4 regions of the Micromonospora echinofusca genome follow, and region 3 is predicted to be linked to each of the others. Evidence: riboswitches for the same ligand, from Rfam matches in the RefSeq annotation. Region 3 holds a riboswitch; each other region holds the start of a gene.
The links. Region 3 has a riboswitch for cobalamin ahead of bluB (5,6-dimethylbenzimidazole synthase). Riboswitches for the same ligand answer to the same signal wherever they lie in the genome.

Region 1: another riboswitch for cobalamin. It lies ahead of GA0070610_RS14965 (ribonucleoside-diphosphate reductase subunit alpha); the one in region 3 lies ahead of bluB (5,6-dimethylbenzimidazole synthase).
Region 2: another riboswitch for cobalamin. It lies ahead of GA0070610_RS31260 (ABC transporter substrate-binding protein); the one in region 3 lies ahead of bluB (5,6-dimethylbenzimidazole synthase).
Region 4: another riboswitch for cobalamin. It lies ahead of cobN (cobaltochelatase subunit CobN); the one in region 3 lies ahead of bluB (5,6-dimethylbenzimidazole synthase).

What each region holds. Positions count from the first base shown of each region.
Region 1 covers NZ_LT607733.1:3,424,837-3,429,184, reverse strand. The annotation lists gene GA0070610_RS14975 (cation transporter) at 190-891, opposite strand; gene GA0070610_RS14970 (ArsR/SmtB family transcription factor) at 891-1,220, opposite strand; cobalamin riboswitch at 1,457-1,671, shown strand; gene GA0070610_RS14965 (ribonucleoside-diphosphate reductase subunit alpha) at 1,891-4,236, shown strand; gene GA0070610_RS14960 (ribonucleotide-diphosphate reductase subunit beta) at 4,275-4,348, shown strand, end outside.
Region 2 covers NZ_LT607733.1:5,765,985-5,770,332, reverse strand. The annotation lists gene GA0070610_RS24700 (ABC transporter permease) at 1-679, shown strand, start outside; gene GA0070610_RS24695 (ABC transporter ATP-binding protein) at 676-1,707, shown strand; gene GA0070610_RS24690 (ABC transporter ATP-binding protein) at 1,730-2,395, shown strand; cobalamin riboswitch at 2,480-2,658, shown strand; gene GA0070610_RS31260 (ABC transporter substrate-binding protein) at 2,688-3,698, shown strand; gene GA0070610_RS31255 (FecCD family ABC transporter permease) at 3,704-4,348, shown strand, end outside.
Region 3 covers NZ_LT607733.1:6,231,990-6,236,337, forward strand. The annotation lists gene GA0070610_RS26730 (LysM peptidoglycan-binding domain-containing protein) at 1-158, shown strand, start outside; gene GA0070610_RS26735 (Rieske 2Fe-2S domain-containing protein) at 383-1,234, opposite strand; gene bluB (5,6-dimethylbenzimidazole synthase) at 1,376-2,008, opposite strand; cobalamin riboswitch at 2,059-2,233, opposite strand; gene GA0070610_RS26745 (EamA family transporter) at 2,355-3,272, shown strand; gene GA0070610_RS26750 (crotonase/enoyl-CoA hydratase family protein) at 3,315-4,079, shown strand; gene GA0070610_RS26755 (dihydrolipoyl dehydrogenase family protein) at 4,113-4,348, opposite strand, start outside.
Region 4 covers NZ_LT607733.1:2,476,774-2,481,121, reverse strand. The annotation lists gene cobN (cobaltochelatase subunit CobN) at 1-1,573, opposite strand, end outside; cobalamin riboswitch at 1,972-2,101, opposite strand; gene GA0070610_RS10985 (hypothetical protein) at 2,181-2,516, opposite strand; gene GA0070610_RS10980 (MFS transporter) at 2,607-3,827, opposite strand; gene GA0070610_RS10975 (LacI family DNA-binding transcriptional regulator) at 3,984-4,348, shown strand, end outside.

The DNA.
Region 1 (4,348 bases), 2.8 Mb from region 3:
AGTGCCGCCGGTCCGTGCCCGCTCGTCGACGACGTGCCGGTGGTACGTCGTGGCGAGGTGACCGACGAGGCGTGGACGGTGATCGCGTCGCCGCTGCCGGAGCCTGGTGCTTCGCGGCGGCGGCGCGATCACCGGCGGGTCGACGACGGACCCGGTGACGGCCGCACCGGGAGCTGCCGAACGGCCCGCTCAGCATCCGCCCGCGCAGTCCGTCGTACGGCTGCTCGTCGCCGGGCCGGCCGGGCCGAGGCCGGGCGTGCAGCAGGCGTCACCGCGCCACGCCTCGCGGCCCTCCTTCACCGCCACCGCCGCGATGACCAGCGCGGCGACGGGGTCGGCCCAGGACCACCCGAACAGGCTGTTCAATCCCAGGCCCACGAGCAGTACGGCGGACAGGTAGGTGCACAGCAGGGTCTGCTTGGAGTCCGCGACCGCCGAGCGGGAGCCGAGTTCCCGGCCGGCGCGGCGCTGCGCGTACGACAGCCCTGGCATGATCGCCAGCGACAGTGCGGCGAGCACCAGGCCGACGCTGGAATGCCCGGCCTCGGCGCCGCCGAGCAGCGCCCGTGTCGACTCCACCGTGACGTACGCCGCGAGCGCGAAGAACGAGACCGCGATGATCCGTAGCGCGACCCTCTCGCGGGACTCCGGGTCGCGGCCGGCGAACTGCCATGCCACCGCCGCCGCCGACGACACCTCGATCACCGAGTCCAGCCCGAAGCCGATCAGCGCGGTCGACGACGCGAGCGTGCCGGCGGTGATCGCCACGACCGCCTCGACGACGTTGTAGGTGATGGTGGCGGCGACCAGCAGCCGCACCCGGCGGGCGAGCACCTGGCGGCGTGCCGGCGACGGCCCGACCGGTGCGGGGTCGATCAGGGGCAGGCTCATCAGCAGCAGCCCTTCTCGGCGGAGACCGGGCAGGCGGCGGGGTCGACCGTCAGGGCGAGGCCGAGCAGGTCGGTCAGGGCGTGGGCCAGTCGGGCGTCGGCCAACTCGTAGCGGGTGCGCCGCCCCTGGGGCGCGGCGACCACGAGGCCGCAGCCGCGCAGGCACGACAGGTGGTTCGACAGGTTCTGCCGGGTCGTGCCCAGCAGTTCGGCCAGCTCTGCGGGATAGCCCGGCCCGTCGCGTAGCGCCAGCAGCAGCCGCGCCCGGGTCGGATCGGACAGGGCGTGACCGAAGCGCGCCAGCACCTGACCGTACGTCAACGTCTCCACGCCCCGATGGTACAGCCGACGATGTATCGAGCGGAGGCGGCTCGGTGCGCGCTGGTCTCGTGGGCCGGACGTCGACGGGGCGCGACGCCGTCGACGGGACCGGCCCGCTGGCGCAACGGCCCGCCGGCGGTGTATCGACGCGGGCATCCGGCGTGCGATCGACAGGCGTCGTCCGGCTCGCCGACGACACGCCCGGGACCGACATGTGGGGTGTGACAACGCCGCCAACCCTATATATGGTGTCGGGCGCAGCTGGTTCGGCCGCTCATCCGGAGCGGTCGAGGCAAGAGGGAACCCGGTGGGAATCCGGGACTGCCCCGCAGCGGTGAGTGGGAACGACCGCCGTCATCAGCACTGGGCCGCCAACGGCCTGGGAAGCGACGGCCAGTAGGAGACCGGCGAGTCCGGTCACGCCCGCGAGTCCGAAGACCTGCCAGTGCGCCGTACGCCCGCATCAGGGTGTGTGGCGGTCCGAGGCCGCGTGGGACGGCCGACGCCATCCCGACGCGTGCTCGCGCGCGTCGTCGTCGGTGTCCGCTCCCCGCGTGCCCCAGGAAATCCGTCTGGGATCAAGGCTCGCGAGGAGTGAGTGGTGACAGTCACCGAGGTTGTTCCGGCCGCCGGCACGGCGGTCGACGATGCGGCCGTGGCGGGCCAGCGGCGACCGCAGATGCGGGTCCGCAAGCGCGACGGCGGCACCGAGGCGGTCGACGTCAACCGGATCGTCCGGGCGGTCGAGCGGTGGGCCGACGACCTCGCCGACGTCGACCCGCTGCGGGTGGCGACCCGGACGATCAGCGGCCTGTACGACGGGGCGACGACGGCCGAACTGGACCGGCTGTCCATCCAGACCGCCGCGGAGATGATCGGCGAGGAGCCGCAGTACTCGCGGCTGGCGGCCCGCCTGCTGGCCGGGTACGTCGACAAGGAGGTCCGCCGGCAGGGCATCGGCTCCTTCAGCGAGGCGATCCGGCGCGGGTACGCCGAGGGGCTGATCGGTGACGACACCGCGGCGTTCGTCGCCGCCCACGCCGGCGTCCTCGACGCCGCCGTCGACCCGCGCGGCGACCTGCGCTTCGAGTACTTCGGGTTGCGTACGGTCTACGACCGCTACCTGCTGCGTCACCCGACGAGCCGGCTGGTGCTGGAGACCCCGCAGTACTGGTTGCTGCGCGTGGCCTGCGGCCTGTCGCAGACGCCGGACGAGGCGGTCGAGTTCTACCGGCTGATGTCGAGCCTGGCGTACCTGCCGAGTTCACCGACGCTGTTCAACTCCGGCACCCGGCACACGCAGATGTCCTCCTGCTACCTGGTCGACTCCCCGCGCGACGAGCTGGACTCGATCTACCAGCGGTACGCGCAGGTGGCGAACCTGTCGAAGTTCGCCGGCGGCATCGGCATCGCCTTCTCCCGGGTCCGCTCCCGGGGCGCGCTGATCAGGGGCACCAACGGGCAGTCCAACGGGATCGTGCCGTGGCTGCGGACGCTCGACGCCTCGGTGGCAGCGGTCAACCAGGGCGGCCGGCGCAAGGGCGCGGCCTGCGTCTACCTGGAGCCGTGGCACCCGGACGTCGAGGAGTTCCTCCAACTGCGCGACAACACCGGTGAGGACGCCCGGCGCACCCACAACCTGAACCTGGCCAACTGGATCCCGGACGAGTTCATGCGGCGGGTGGAGGCCGACGGGATGTGGTCGCTGTTCGACCCCGACGTGGTGCCGGAGCTGCCGGACCTGTGGGGCGAGCAGTTCGACGCGGCGTACCGGGCCGCCGAGGAGCAGGGCCGCTACGTGCGGCAGGTCCCGGCGCGCGAGCTGTACGGGCGGATGATGCGTACCCTCGCCCAGACCGGCAACGGGTGGATGACGTTCAAGGACGCCGCGAACCGGCTGTGCAACCAGACCGCCGAGGCGGGCAACGTGGTGCACCTGTCCAACCTGTGCACCGAGATCATCGAGGTGTCCAGTGACGGCGAGACCGCCGTGTGCAACCTCGGCTCGGTCAACCTCGCCGCCCACCTGGGCGCCGACGGCATCGACTGGCAGCGGCTGCGCGCCACCGTCCGCACCGCCGTGACGTTCCTCGACCGGGTCATCGACATCAACTACTACCCGACGCCGCAGGCGGCGGCGAGCAACCCCCGCTGGCGGCCCGTCGGGCTCGGGCTGATGGGCTTGCAGGACGTGTTCTTCGCGCTGCGGCTGCCGTTCGACTCCCCGGCCGCGCGGGAGCTGTCCACCCGGATCAGCGAGGAGCTGTACCTGACCGCCCTGGAGACCTCCGCCGACCTGGCGGAACGCTCGGGCGCCCACCCGGCGTACGGGCGGACCCGGGCGGCGCGCGGGCAGCTGCAACCCGACCTGTGGGGCGTGACGGGCACCCAGCCGGCGCGGTGGGCCGCGCTGCGGGAGCGGGTCGCCGCGTACGGGCTGCGCAACTCGCTGCTGGTGGCGATCGCGCCGACCGCCACCATCGCCTCGATCGCCGGCTGCTACGAGTGCATCGAGCCGCAGGTGTCCAACCTGTTCAAGCGCGAGACCCTGTCGGGGGAGTTCCTCCAGGTCAACACCGCCCTCGTACGGGAGCTGAAGGCGCGTGGCCTGTGGACGGAGCGGATCCGCACGGCCATCAAGCGCGCCGAGGGCTCCGTGCGGGACGTCGCGGAACTGCCGGCCGAGGTGCGGGAGCTGTTCCGTACCGCATGGGAGCTGCCGCAGCGGGCGTTGATCGACCTGGCCTCGGCCCGCGCCCCGTACATCGACCAGTCGCAGTCGCTGAACCTGTTCCTGGCCGCCCCGACGATCGGCAAGCTCTCCTCGATGTACCTGTACGCCTGGAAGGCCGGGCTGAAGACGACGTACTACCTGCGGTCGCGGCCGGCCACCCGGATCCAGCAGGCCACGGTCGCGCCCGCCGGGCCGGCGCGCGCCGCCGGCCTCGTCGCGCCGGTGGCGACCGTCGACGAGGCGCTGGCCTGCTCCCTGGAGAACCCCGAGTCGTGCGAGGCCTGCCAGTGACCACCCCGACCACCACCAGCGAACCGAGGACCGCCCACATGCTGCTAGACCCGGGGATGGATCTCACCCTGCGCCCGATGCGTTACCCGCACTTCTTCGACCGCTTCCGTGA
Region 2 (4,348 bases), 470 kb from region 3:
GGCCGGCACCGACGACCTGGGTCGCGACGTGGCCCACCGCAGCCTCTACGGCCTGCGGGTCTCGCTGCTCGTCGGCGCGGTCGCCGCGCTCGTCGCCACCGTGATCGGCGGCCTCGTCGGCGCGGTGGCCGGCACCCTGGGCGGCTGGGTCGACCGGGTGCTGATGCGGGTGGTCGACACCATCGCGGCGCTGCCGCACCTGCTGCTGGGCATCTTCATCGTCGCGATGCTGCGCCCGAGCCTGGGCGCGGTGATCCTGTCGATCGGGCTGACGCACTGGCTCTCCACCGCCCGCATCGTCCGCTCGGAGCTGCTCAGCCTGCGTACCCGGCCGTTCATCGACGCCGCGATCTCCGGTGGCGCCAGCCGCACCCGGGTGATCACCCGACATCTGCTCCCGCACGTGCTGCCCCGGCTGGCGCTGGCCACCACGCTGATGGTGCCGCACGCCGTCTGGCACGAGACCGCGCTGTCCTTCCTCGGTCTCGGCCTGCCCCCGCACCTGGCCTCGATCGGCAACATGATCAACGACGGGCAGCGGTCCCTGCTCACCGGCGCCTGGTGGGCCAGCATCGTGCCCGGCCTGCTCCTCGTCGTCGTCACGCTGGCCCTGGCCGCCCTCACCGGCCGCTGGCGCGACCGCCTCGACCCGCGCGTACGAGCGGAGCTGAACCTGTGACCACCACCCCCGGAACCGTCGATCCGGCCGACTCCGGCGGCACGGGTGGTGTCGGCGCCGGCGGTCGGCCCGGCCTGCTGGAGGTCGACGGGCTGACCGTCCGCTTCCAGCTCCGCGACGCCGTGGTGCAGGCCGTCACCGACCTGCACCTGACCGTCCACCCGGGCGAACTGCTGGCGGTGGTCGGGGAGTCGGGCTGCGGCAAGTCGGTGCTCGCGCACGCCCTGCTCGGCCTGCTCCCCGGCAACGCCACGGTCACCGGTCAGGCCCGCCTGCACCGGCCCACCGGGGAGCGGGTCGACCTCACCGGCGCCTCCGAGCGCCAGCTCGCCCGCGTCGTACGCGGACGCGCCGTCGGGCTGGTGCCGCAGAGCCCCGCCACCGCGCTGAACCCCGTACGGACGGGACGGCGGCTGCTGGAGGAGACCCTGCGCGCCCACGGGCACTCCCGGCGCGAGGCACCCGCGGCGGCCGAGCGGGTCGCCGCCGAGGTGGGTCTCGACCCCACCGACCTCGACCGCTATCCCCACGAACTCTCCGGCGGCATGGCCCAGCGCCTGGCCACCGCCCTCGCCCTCGCTCCCGACCCGCCGCTGCTGCTCGCCGACGAGCCCACCACGGGCCTCGACCGGCCACTGGTCGACCACACCCTCGACCTGCTGCGCCGCCGCTGCGACTCCGGCGGAGCCGTCCTGCTCATCACCCACGACCTGGCCGCCGCCCGTCGGGTCGCGGACACGGTCGCCGTCATGTACGCCAGCCGCATCGTGGAACGGCGGCCGACGGCCGAGTTGTTCGCGGCGCCCGCCCACCCGTACACCGCAGGTCTGCTCGACGCCCTGCCCGAACGGGCCTTCCGGCCCGTCCCCGGCCATCCGCCGATGCTCACCGACCTGCCGCCCGGCTGCGCCTTCGCCCCGCGCTGCGGGCGCGCCACCGACGTCTGCCGCACCCCGCCCGCGCCCCCGGCGGGCGGACCGGGCAGAGTCGCCTGCCACCACCCGCTGACCCTCGGAGCGCCGGCATGACCAGTACCGCCGGAGCGCCGGCATGACCAGCACCGCGCTCGCGGCCCACGGGGTCGCCGTCTCCTACGGCGGCCGGCGCGTCCTCGACGGCGTCGACCTGCGCGTCGCCCCCGGTGAGACGGTCGGGTTGCGCGGGCCCTCGGGCAGCGGCAAGTCCACCCTCGCCCGGGTGCTCGCCCTGCTGCACGCCCCCGAGGCCGGGCACGTCACCCTCGACGGCCACCGGGTGGCGGGGGCCCGGCACCGGCTGCCCGCCGCCGTCCGTACGCGCGTCGCGATCCTGTTCCAGAGCCCTCGCGCGGCCACCGACCCCCGGCTGGGCCTCGCCGACATCATCGCCGAGCCGCTGCGCGCCACCGGCACCCCCGACGAGCAGGCGCGGGCCCGGGCGGCGGAGCTGGCCGACCTCGTCGGCCTCACGCCCGACCTGCTCGCCCGCCGCCCGCACGCGGTCAGCGACGGGCAGCTGCAACGCGCCTGCCTCGCCCGCGCGCTCGTGCACCGGCCCGACTACCTGCTCTGCGACGAGGCCACCGCCATGCTCGACGCCTCCACCCAGGCGCACCTCGCGGCCGTCATCACCGACTACCAGCGGCAGCACGCCGCCGGGGTCCTGCTCATCACCCACGACCCGGCGCTGATGGCCCGCTGGGCGACCCGCGTGGTCGACCTGCCGGCCGCCGCGTAGCCCCGACCGGCCGTCCCGCCGGCCGCCTTCGGCGCGACCGTCCCTGATGGTGTTCGTCACCGTGACTTCCGGGGCGGCCGGCGGCTAGGGTGACGCTGCCGTGGTGTTCGGGAAGCCGGTGGAAGACCGGTGCGGCCCTCGCCACTGTGATCGGGAAGTTCGCGGCCCTCGTCGTAAGAGGTCACTGGGCGTCAAGCCTGGGAAGGCCGGCCACGGACGCATTTCCCGTCAGCCAGGAGACCGGCCACGGCACTGCGATGACCCGTCCACGAGGTGTTGGAAGGCGGTCCCGATGCGCGTGCGCGCAGTGCGGTCCACCCTGTCCCGGCGCGTTGCGCCCATGTCCGTCCTCGTCGTCCTGCTCGGCGCCTGCGCCACGGACGACCCGGCCACGGCGCCGCCGCCGGCCGCCGCCCCGGTCACGCTGACCAACTGCGGTACGCCGGTCACCGTCGCCGCCCCGCCCGAGCGGGCGGTCACCCTCAACCAGCCCGCCACCGAGATCATGCTGGCCCTCGGCCTCGCCGACCGCATGGCCGGCACGGCGTACCTGGACGACGCGATCCTGCCCGAGCACGCCGCCGCGTACGCCGCCGTGCCGGTGCTGTCGGACAGGTACCCGGCGAAGGAGAAGCTGCTGGAGGCGGCGCCCGACTTCGTCTACGCCTCGTTCCACAGTGCCTTCGGCGACGAGGGCGTCGGCGACCGCGCCGCGCTGGCGGGGCTCGGCGTCGGCACGTACCTCTCGCCGGCCGGATGCCCGAAGCAGCACCGGCCGGCGAGGCTGACCGTCGAGGACGTGTTCGCCGAGATCCGGGACGTGGCGGCCGTCTTCGGGGTGCCGGAGCGGGCCGAGAAGCTCATCGCCGACCAGCGCTCCCGGATCGCCACGGCCGCCGCCCGGATCGGCGGCGCGCGGGACGTCTCCGTGCTCTGGTGGGACGCCGGCACCGACGCCCCGAGCGTCGGGGCCTGCTGCGGCGGCCCAAACATGATCATGTCGGCGGTCGGGGTGCGCAACGCGTTCGGCGACCTCACCGGCGGCTGGGCCGACACCAGTTGGGAGGCGGTCGTGGACCGCGATCCCCACGCGATCGTGCTGGTCGACGCGGGCTGGGACCCGGCCGCCGCGAAGCGGACATTCCTGACCCGGCACCCCAGCCTGAAGGACCTGCCCGCCGTGGCCGGGCAACGCTTCGTCGTCATCCCGTTCTCGTCCACCTCCGCCGGGGTACGCGTCGTGCTCGGCGTCGAGGCGCTCGCCGCGGGCGTGGCGCAGCTCCCCGCCGGGGCGGACCGCTGACCGCCGTGGTCCGCCGCACGGCCGCCGACCCGACCCGGCCCGCCGGCCCCGGAACCGTGCGTCACGCCGGGTTCCGCGCGGCGCACCCGGTCGGCCTGGCGGTGCTGCTGGTGGCCCTGCTGGCGGGCCTGGTCGTGTCGATCGGCGTGGCCGTCACCATCGGGCCCGCCGACATCCCCGTGTCGACCGTCTGGTCGGTCGTGGCCGACCGCCTGGGGCTCCCGCACGCCGAGGTGCCCCTGCTGCGCGAGCACATCGTCTGGCGGCTGCGCCTGCCCCGGGTGCTCGGGGCCGCGGCGGTGGGGGGCGGGTTGGCGGCCGTCGGCGCGGTCATGCAGACCGTCACCCGCAACCCGCTGGCCGACCCGTACCTGCTCGGGGTCTCCTCCGGGGCGTCGCTCGGCGCGGTCGCGGTGCTCGTCCTGGGCTTCGGCGGCGGGGCCGCCGCGCTCACCGGGGGCGCCTTCGCCGGGGCACTGGCCGCGTTCGCGGTGGTGGCCGCGGTGGCCGGCCGGCGGGCCGTGCTGGCCCCCACCCGGGTGGTGCTGGCCGGCGTGGCCGTCGCGCAGCTCTGCGGTGCGGCGACCTCGTTCGTCATCATCTGGGTCGCCGACCCGCACGCCACCCAGAGCATCACCTTCTGGCTCTCC
Region 3 (4,348 bases):
CCGCCGTCCTGGCGGTGGCGAGCATCGTCGGCGCGCAGATCGGCGCGGTCCTGGGCCTACGTCGCCGCCCGGGTCACGTACCGGCCGGCGGGTCGGCCGGCCGGGCCCACCCGGGCTCGGCCCGCGACACCTCGATCGGCCGTCACCGCCGCCCGTGACCAGCCCCTGACCCGCTCCTGACCACCGCCCCGGGCGAAGCGAACCGCCTCTCCACGTCGCCGCCCGCCAGACGCTCCGGGCCGGGCCGGTAGACATCGATCAAGAAGTTCGGTCAACCCGGGAGATCGAACCCGACCCGAACCTCTTGATCGCCCCCGGGAGGCTGAGCCGGGAGGCCGGGAGTCGCGGCGGCCGGAAGGCCGGGGCGCGGCGGCCGGGCCGGTCAGGGGAGGCGGGTCTCCAGGACGCCGTCGACGATGCGGGTCGGCAGGACCTGCTGGTCGTTGCCGGACGGGCCGTGCACCACCTCGCCGCCGTTGAGGCGGAACGCGCTGCCGTGCCACGGGCAGACCACGCACGCGTGACCGTCGATCTCCTGCACCTCGCCCTCGCCCAGCGGACCGCTCTGGTGCGGGCAGCGCTCCAGCATGACGGTCACCTCGTCGCCGTGCCGGTAGAGGATCACCGAGACGTCGTCGACCTCCCGGGTGATCAGTTGGCGCTGCGGCAGGGCGGCCATGTCGGCGAGGGAGTGCCACCCGTCGCTCATCCGGTGCAGCTCGGAGATGCTCTGGTTGACCTGGGCGCCCTGCTTGTACGCGAGGTGCCCCCCGATGTACGCGCCCATGCTGGCCGCACCGAGGCCGAGGAAGCCGAGCGTACGGCCGAGGTTGTGCCGGCCGGTCATCCGGGCGGCCACCGAGCCGGCGTAGAACGCCAGGCCGACGCTGTTGGACGCGGCGTGCACCAGGCCGACCCGGCGCTGGTCGCGGGCCAGTGCCGCCCAGTCGTTGAGGCCGGCGACGGCGGCCGGGAGGGCGCTGACGGTGCCCACCGCGCACAGCGTGGTGGCGGCCCGGCGCTGCCCCGGCATGAGGTCCAGCACCGCCGTGCTGATCCACGCGCCGACCGGCACCTGCACCATCGCCGGGTGCAGCGGATGGCCCAGCCACACGCCGTGCAGCAGGTCACGGACCCGCTGCGGTCGGAGGGTGGCCTGGACGGCGCGCTGCAACCGGTCGCCGACCCGGTCCAGCCCGGATGCCTGCTCGATCTTCGTCAGGAGTGCTCGCACCCGTACCGACTTCCCGGCAGGAGCCGCCGCAAACCGGTCGGCGGTGACGGATCCGCAGCGGTACGTGAGGAGCGCCCCGCCGACCCGGAACGGGACGCCCCCACCGAGGTCAGCGTGGGCAGGACTCGCGGGCCAGCGCGGTCAGGGCGCCGTCGGGGCCGCCCAGCGGTCGTGGTGGATCGCGTCGGCCAGCGGGCGCTTCTGCCGCCAGCCGTGCCGGGCGAGGTCGGGTACCGCCTCGAAGTGGGTGACCGGCCCGAGGCAGAGCCACGCCACCGGTCGGATCCCGTCGGGGATGCCGAGCAGCTCGGCGAGCCAGAGCTCCCGGTAGAACGACACCCAGCCCACCCCGAGCCCCTCGGCGGTCGCGGCGAGCCAGAGGTTCTGGATGGCGAGGCAGGTCGAGTAGAGCCCGGTGTCGGCGATGGCGTGCCGGCCGAGCACGGCGGGGCCGCCCCGGGCCTGGTCGTGGGTGACCACCACGGACAGCGTCGACTCCAGGACACCGTCGATCTTGATGCGGGCGAACCGCTCGGCCACCTCCCCGTCGAGCGTCGCGGCGAAGGCGTCCCGCTCGGTGTGCACGTGCTCGTGGAACCGGCGGCGCAGCTCCGGGTCGCGCACCACGACGAAGTCCCAGGGCTGCGAGTAGCCGACGCTCGGCGCGGCGTGCGCCGCCGCCAGCACCCGGTGCAGCGTCTCCTCGGGCACCGGCGCCCCGGTGAACTGGGCGCGTACGTCCCGGCGGCGGTGGATGACGTCGTACAGATCCAAGGCAGGCTCCCGCTGCGCTCGGCCCACGCCACACCGGACGCGGGCACCGGACGCGAGGCCGGTCTTCGGACTCCCGGATCGACGCCTGGCCGTCCGCCTTCCCGGCCCGGGCGGGCCAGTGGCTGCGCGTACGCGTGGACGGTGGCTCCCCGGTCACCGCGGCGGGCCCGTGCCGGATTCGCACCGGCTTCCCGATTCTCCCCGCTCGCGCGGGGCACCTCACATGATCGTGCCGTCGGCGATGCTAGCGCCGCCCGGCCCGCCCCGGTCCGGCGGGCGGCGCAGCGCACCCGCAGCAGTGGAAATCCGGTCGCGGGCCGCACGCTCCGGTACCACTGTGGTCCGGGTGTACGCACTCTCCTCCCGCCCGCTGCCGGCCGGTCGACCGGCGACCCGACTGACGCTCGCGCTGGGGCAGCCCCGGGCCGTGCCGCCGCCGCTGCTGATGCTGCTCGGCATGCTCTCCACCCAGGTCGGCGCGGCCGTCGCCAAGCAACTCTTCGGCAGCACCAGCGCCAGCGGCACCACCACGCTGCGGCTCGGCTTCGCCGCGCTCATCCTGCTGGTCCTGGCCCGGCCGGGGCTGCGCCTGGGCTGGCGTACCGCCGGTCTGGTCGCGGCGTTCGGGCTGGCCCTGGCGGTGATGAACCTCGCCTTCTACGCGGCCCTGGACCGGGTGCCGCTGGGCGTCGCGGTCACCATCGGCTTCGCCGGGCCGCTGCTGGTGTCGCTGGCCGCCAGCCGCCGGCTCACCGACGTGGCGTGGGCGGCGCTGGCCGGCGGCGGGGTGCTGCTGATCAGCGGGCTCGGCGGGACGGGGGTGGACCGGCTGGGGCTGCTGTGCTGCGTGGCCGTCGCGGCGGGTTGGGCCGGCTACGTGCTGCTCGGCAAGGCGGTCAGCGCCCGGGTGCCGGGCAGCCGGGGCCTCGCGCTGGGGATGGCCGTCGCCGCGCTGGCCGTGCTGCCGTTCGGGGTCGCCGGCAGCGGCACGGCCCTGCTCGACCCGTGGACCCTCGCGCTGGGCGCGGCGGTGGCGCTGCTGTCGTCGGTGCTGCCGTACTCGGCGGAGATGGCGGCGCTGCGCCGGATGCCGGCCCGCGTCTTCGCGATCCTGCTCAGCCTGGAGCCGGCGATCGGCGCGCTGGTCGGGCTGGTGCTGCTGAGCGAACTGCTGGCCTGGCCGCAGGTGGCCGGGGTGGCCTGCGTGGTCGGCGCCGCGCTGGGCGCCACCCTGGTCCGCCCGGCCAGGTCCGCCCCGCGCTGACGCCCCTGGCGCCGCCGGCACCGCCGGGGGCATGCTGTCGGAATGGGCGTACGCGTCGAACGTGCCGCGGCGGTGACCACGGTGATCCTGGACCGCCCGGCGGCCCGCAACGCGGTCGACGGGCCGACGGCCCGGGCGCTGGCCGACGCGTTCCGTGCCTTCGAGGCCGACCCGGACGCCTCCGTGGCGGTGCTCTGGGGGGCCGGCGGCACGTTCTGCGCCGGGGCCGACCTGAAGGCCATCGGCACGCCGAGCGGCAACCGGGTCGAGGCGCAGGGGGACGGCCCGATGGGCCCGACCCGGATGACGCTCGGCAAGCCGGTGATCGCCGCGATCTCCGGGCACGCGGTGGCCGGCGGGTTGGAACTGGCGCTCTGGTGCGACCTGCGGGTCGCCGAGTCCGACGCGGTGCTCGGGGTGTTCTGCCGCCGCTGGGGGGTGCCGCTGATCGACGGGGGCACGGTCCGGCTGCCCCGGCTGATCGGCGAGAGCCGGGCCATGGACCTGATCCTCACCGGCCGGCCGGTGCCGGCCGAGGAGGCGTACGCCATGGGGCTGGTGAACCGGCTGGTCGCGCCGGGTGAGTCCCGGGCGGCGGCCGAGCGGCTGGCCGCCGAGATCGCCCGGCATCCGCAGACCTGCCTGCGCAACGACCGGGCGGCGCTGCTCGCCGGCGCCGGCCTGCCCGAGCCTGAGGCGATGACGGGCGAGCTGGCGTACGGGATGGACTCGCTGGCCGCCGACGCCGCCGCCGGGGCGGCCCGGTTCGCCGCCGGTGCCGGCCGGCACGGCGCCCCGGCCCACTGACAGCCGGCAGCCCGACGGTCCGGTCTGGTCCGGTCAGGACATGTCGCGCAGCGCGTCCTCGATCGCCCGGTGGAAGGTCGGGTAGGCGTAGATCATCTGCCGGAGCCGGGCGAGCGGCACGGCCGCGTGCACCGCCACCACCAGCGCGGAGAGCACCTCGCCGCCGGCCGGCCCCACCGAGGTCGCGCCGATCAGCACGCCCTCGTCGGCGTCCGCCACCAGCTTGACGAAGCCCTCGTTGCCGGCCTTGTGGATCCAGCCCCGGGCCG
Region 4 (4,348 bases), 3.2 Mb from region 3:
CCTTGCCGGGCAGCCACTCCAGGGTGCCGTGCTTGCCCAGGTGCACCACGGCGTCCGCGCCGAACCCGCCGTCGGCGACGGGCGCGGCCAGCCAGCGGTACGCGGCCAGGTAGTGGTGGCTGGGCGGCAGGTCCGGGTCGTGGTAGATGGCGATGGGGTTCTCGCCGAAGCCGCGCGGCGGCTGGATCAGCAGCACCACGTTGCCGAAGCGCAGCCCGGCGAGCACGATGTCGCCGCCGTCGGTGTAGAGCCCGCCGGGCGGCTCGCCCCAGTGGGCGAGCATCCGCTCCCGCAGCTCCGCCGGCACCTGGTCGAACCAGCGCCGGTAGACCTCCCCCGGCACCCGCGCCTCGGCGGCGCCGAGCTGTTCCGGGGTGAGCCACTCGACGTCGTGGCCGCCGGCGGCGATGAGGGCGTGGATGAGCGCGTCGCCGTCGTCGGGCACCGGGGCATCGCCGAGGTGGTAGCCGGCGTCGGCCAGGGCGGCGAGCAGCCGCACCGCCGAGGCGGGGGTGTCCAGGCCCACGGCGTTGCCGACCCGGGAGTGCTTCGTCGGGTACGAGCTGAGCACCACCGCGAGCCGCTTGTCGGCCTGGGGCACGTGCCGCAGCCGGGCGTGCCGCACGGCGATGCCGGCCACCCGGGCGGCCCGCTCCGGGTCGGCCGCGTAGGTGGAGAGCCCGTCGGCGTCGATCTTCTTGAACGAGAACGGCACGGTGACGATCCGGCCGTCGAACTCGGGGATCGCCACCTGCATGGCGGCGTCCAGCGGGGACAGTCCGGCGTCGCTGTCGGCCCACTGCTCACGGGTGCTGGTCAGGCAGAGCGCCTGGATCACCGGCACGTCGAGGGCGGCGAGCGCGCCCACGTCCCAGGCGTCCTCGTCGCCCCCGCCGGAGGCGTCGGCGGCGACCGTGCCGCCGGCCGCGAGCACGGTGACCAGCAGGGCGTCGCAGCGGGCGAAGAGCCCGAGCGGTCCCGCGCCGGCGGTCAGGCCGCGCAGCGAGCCGCAGTAGATGGGCAGCGGGTCGCCGCCGGCCGCGTCGACGGCGTCGGCGAGGACGTCGACGAATCCGGTGTTCCCGGCGAGGGCGTGCGCCCGGTAGAAGACGATGCCCACGGTCGGCCGGTCCGGCCGCGCGGGCCGCTCGCCGTGGATGCCGTACGTCGGCGTGGGCGCGGGTGAGGCGAAGCCCTCGCCGGTGAGCAGCACCGTGTCGGAGAGGAAGCGGGCGAGCTGGGCGAGGTTCTCCGGCCCGCCCTCGACCAGGTAGGCCAGCGCCTGGGTGGCCACCCCGGAGGCCACCGTGGACGCCGCCATCAGCTCCGCGTCCGGCACGTTCTCGCCGCCGAGCACGACCGTCGGCACGCCGGACGCCAGCACCGCCGCGAGCCCGTCCGGCCACGCCTGCCGGCCGCCGAGCAGGCGTACGACGGCGAGGTCCACGCCGTCGAGCAGCGCGGGCACGGCGTCGGCGGCGACCCGGGCGGGGTTGGCGAGCCGGTAGTCGGCGCCGCTGGCGCGGGCGGCGAGCAGGTCGGTGTCGGCGGTGGACAGCAGCAGGATGCGCACGCATGACTCCGGAGAGTGACACCCTGGTCGGCGCGGGGACGACCGGGCGGGGCGAGGGGTGGGCGCGATTCAGCGGGTACGGCGCGCCGGCGGCCAGCTCACCGGCGGGCCGGCGGGGTCGGGCGACGCGACGCGGGCGTCAGCGGCAGGTGGCGAGGGCACACCCGGGCGCGGCGGCGACCGGACCTGGCACGGTGTGGGCGCGACCGACGGTGGGCGCGGTGCGGGCCGGCGGGCGCGCGGCGGCCCGGCGGCTGGCCGGCGGCGCGGAAATACCGCCGCCCACGGGGCCGCTGCCACGGCCGGGCACAGTGCGACGATGATCGTCGATGGTGGAGACGCGGTGCGTCATCGGGTCCTCCTCGGGTGTCCACGCCCTGGGGTCACTCCGACGGCCGAAGTATCCTGGCTCCCGGATCGACGCTCACCCCCGGCCTTCCAACCGCGCACGCACGGCCGTGACTCACGAGGGGGGATCGCTCCCCGGTGACAGTGGCGGGACCGCGCCGGAATCGCACCGGCTTCCTTCACTGCCGTCAGGCCGCGAATGCTGCCACACCCCGGCGCCGCCGGTCAACGCCGCCCCGACCGGCCGGCGGCGGACCCGTCAGCGGGCGTGGCGCTCCGGGTGGGCCCGGTTCCACACCCGCATCCGCTCCGGGTAGCCGGTGCGGGCGGCCTCGTACAGCGGCACCGCGTGCTTGCGGGCGATGGAGCCGGCGGCGCGCGGCGAGCCGGTGCGACGGCGGATCCACTCGCCGTCGTGGGCGATGGCGACGACGGTGGTGTCGGTCGCGGTGGTCTCCGGTTCCAGGTAGAACTCCACGCCCCGGCGGCTGGTCACGAACGCCTCCAGCGCGGCCAGGTCCTCCCGGGTCGCCTCCCGGTCGAGCTTCGTCGGGGTCGGGTCGGCGGCCCGCGACCGCCGGTTGAACCAGCCCATGTCCCGCTCCTCTCCTCCGGGTCCTCCCAGTGCAGCACCCTTACCTGCGAGGCGGCTGCGAGCGGGGTGTGAGTGCCCCGCCAGGTGACCTCAGCGGGCCGGCGGGCGGGTGGCCGGCACCAGGGCGAGGGTGGGCAGCAGCAACAGCGGCACGACGAGCAGTGCCCGCAGGGTGCCGACCCGGTCGCCGAGCAGGCCCAGCAGCGGCGGGCCGGCCAGGAAGGCGGTGTAGCCGATCACGGCGACCACGCTGACGCGGGCCGGCGCCCGCCGCTCGTCGTCGGCCGCCGCGCTCATCCCGACCGGGAAGCCCAGCGACGCGCCGATCCCCCAGAGCGCGACGCCGGCGATCGCCACCGGCCCGGAGCCGGCGAGCACCGCCACGGCCGCGCCGACCGTGGCGAGCACGATGGTGCCGGACAGCACGGGCACCCGGCCCCAACGGTCCAGCGCGACGGTGCCCAGCATGCGCCCCATGGTCATGCCGACGACGAAGACGCCGAAGACCGCCGCCCCGGCCGCCTCGCCGAGGTCGTGGCCGTCGATGAAGGCGACCGCCAGCCAGTCGTTGGCGCTGCCCTCGGCGAACGCCGCCACCAGCACCAGCAGGCCGATGAGCAGGGTACGCGGTTCCCGCCAGGCGGCCAGCAGCTCGCGGCGGCGCTCGGCCGGGGCGGCCGACGCGGAGGCGGTGCCGCTCTCGGCCGCCGGCAGGAACGACCGTACGGCCAGCAGCGTGCCGAGCAGCACCACCGCGGCCAGCGCGGCCAGGTGCGCGGCGACCGGCACGCCGAGGCGGGCCGCCCCGGCGCCCAGGCCGGCGCCGGCCACGGAACCGAGGCTCCACGCCGCGTGGAAGCGGGGCATGACCGTACGACCCAGCCGCCGCTCGACCGCCGCGCCCTCGACGTTCATCGCCACGTCGCAGATGCCGGAGCCGTAGCCGAGGGCGCACAGCCCCACCGCGACCCCGGCCGGGGAGCCGGCCAGGGCCCCGATTCCCGTCACGGTCAGCCCGGTCGCGACGACCAGGGTGGAGAGGGCGACGGTGCGGGCCGCGCCCAGCCGCTGGGCCACCAGGCCGGCGGTGGGCATCGCGAGGAGCGCGCCGACGGACATGGCGAGCAGCAGCAGCCCGAGCCGGCCGGCGCTGAGCCCGAGCGCGTCCCGGGCGGCGGGCACCCGGGAGAACCAGGTGGCCACGGCCAGGCCGTTGAGCGCGAACACCACGGCCACCCCGGTACGGGCGGCGAGCACCGACCGCGGTACGACCGGCGGCGGCGCGGCGGGCGGGGCGACGGTACGGCTCACGGGGGCGTCCTCTCGCCTCGGGTGCTCTCCCGCCCGATCCCACACCTGAGAGCGCTTTCAGGACAACCCGGCCGCGCCCCTTACCGTGGACACGTCGCAGGGGCATGATGCGGTCGACCGTCCACGCCGCGACGGCCGACCACGGGGAGGACCGGGATGACGACGACGCACCGACCACCGACCCTGGAGGACGTCGCCCGGGCGGCGGGGGTCTCCCGGGCCACCGCCTCGCGGGTGATCGCCGGCACCGGGTACGCCTCCGCCGCCGCCCGCGAGCGGGTGACCGTCGCCGCCGACCTGCTCGGCTACGCGCCGAACCCGGCCGCCCGCGCGCTGGTCCGGGGCACCGGCGTCCGGCTGGTGGTGGCGGTGACCGGCACCGCCCCCACGGTCCTCGACGACCCGTACGTCCACCGGGTCCTCGGCGCGTGCGCCCGGGTCTGCGCGCCGTACGGGCTCGGGGTGGCGCTGCACTGGCTGCCCACCCGTGCCCCGGGCGAGGTGCGCCGGCTGGCCGAGGA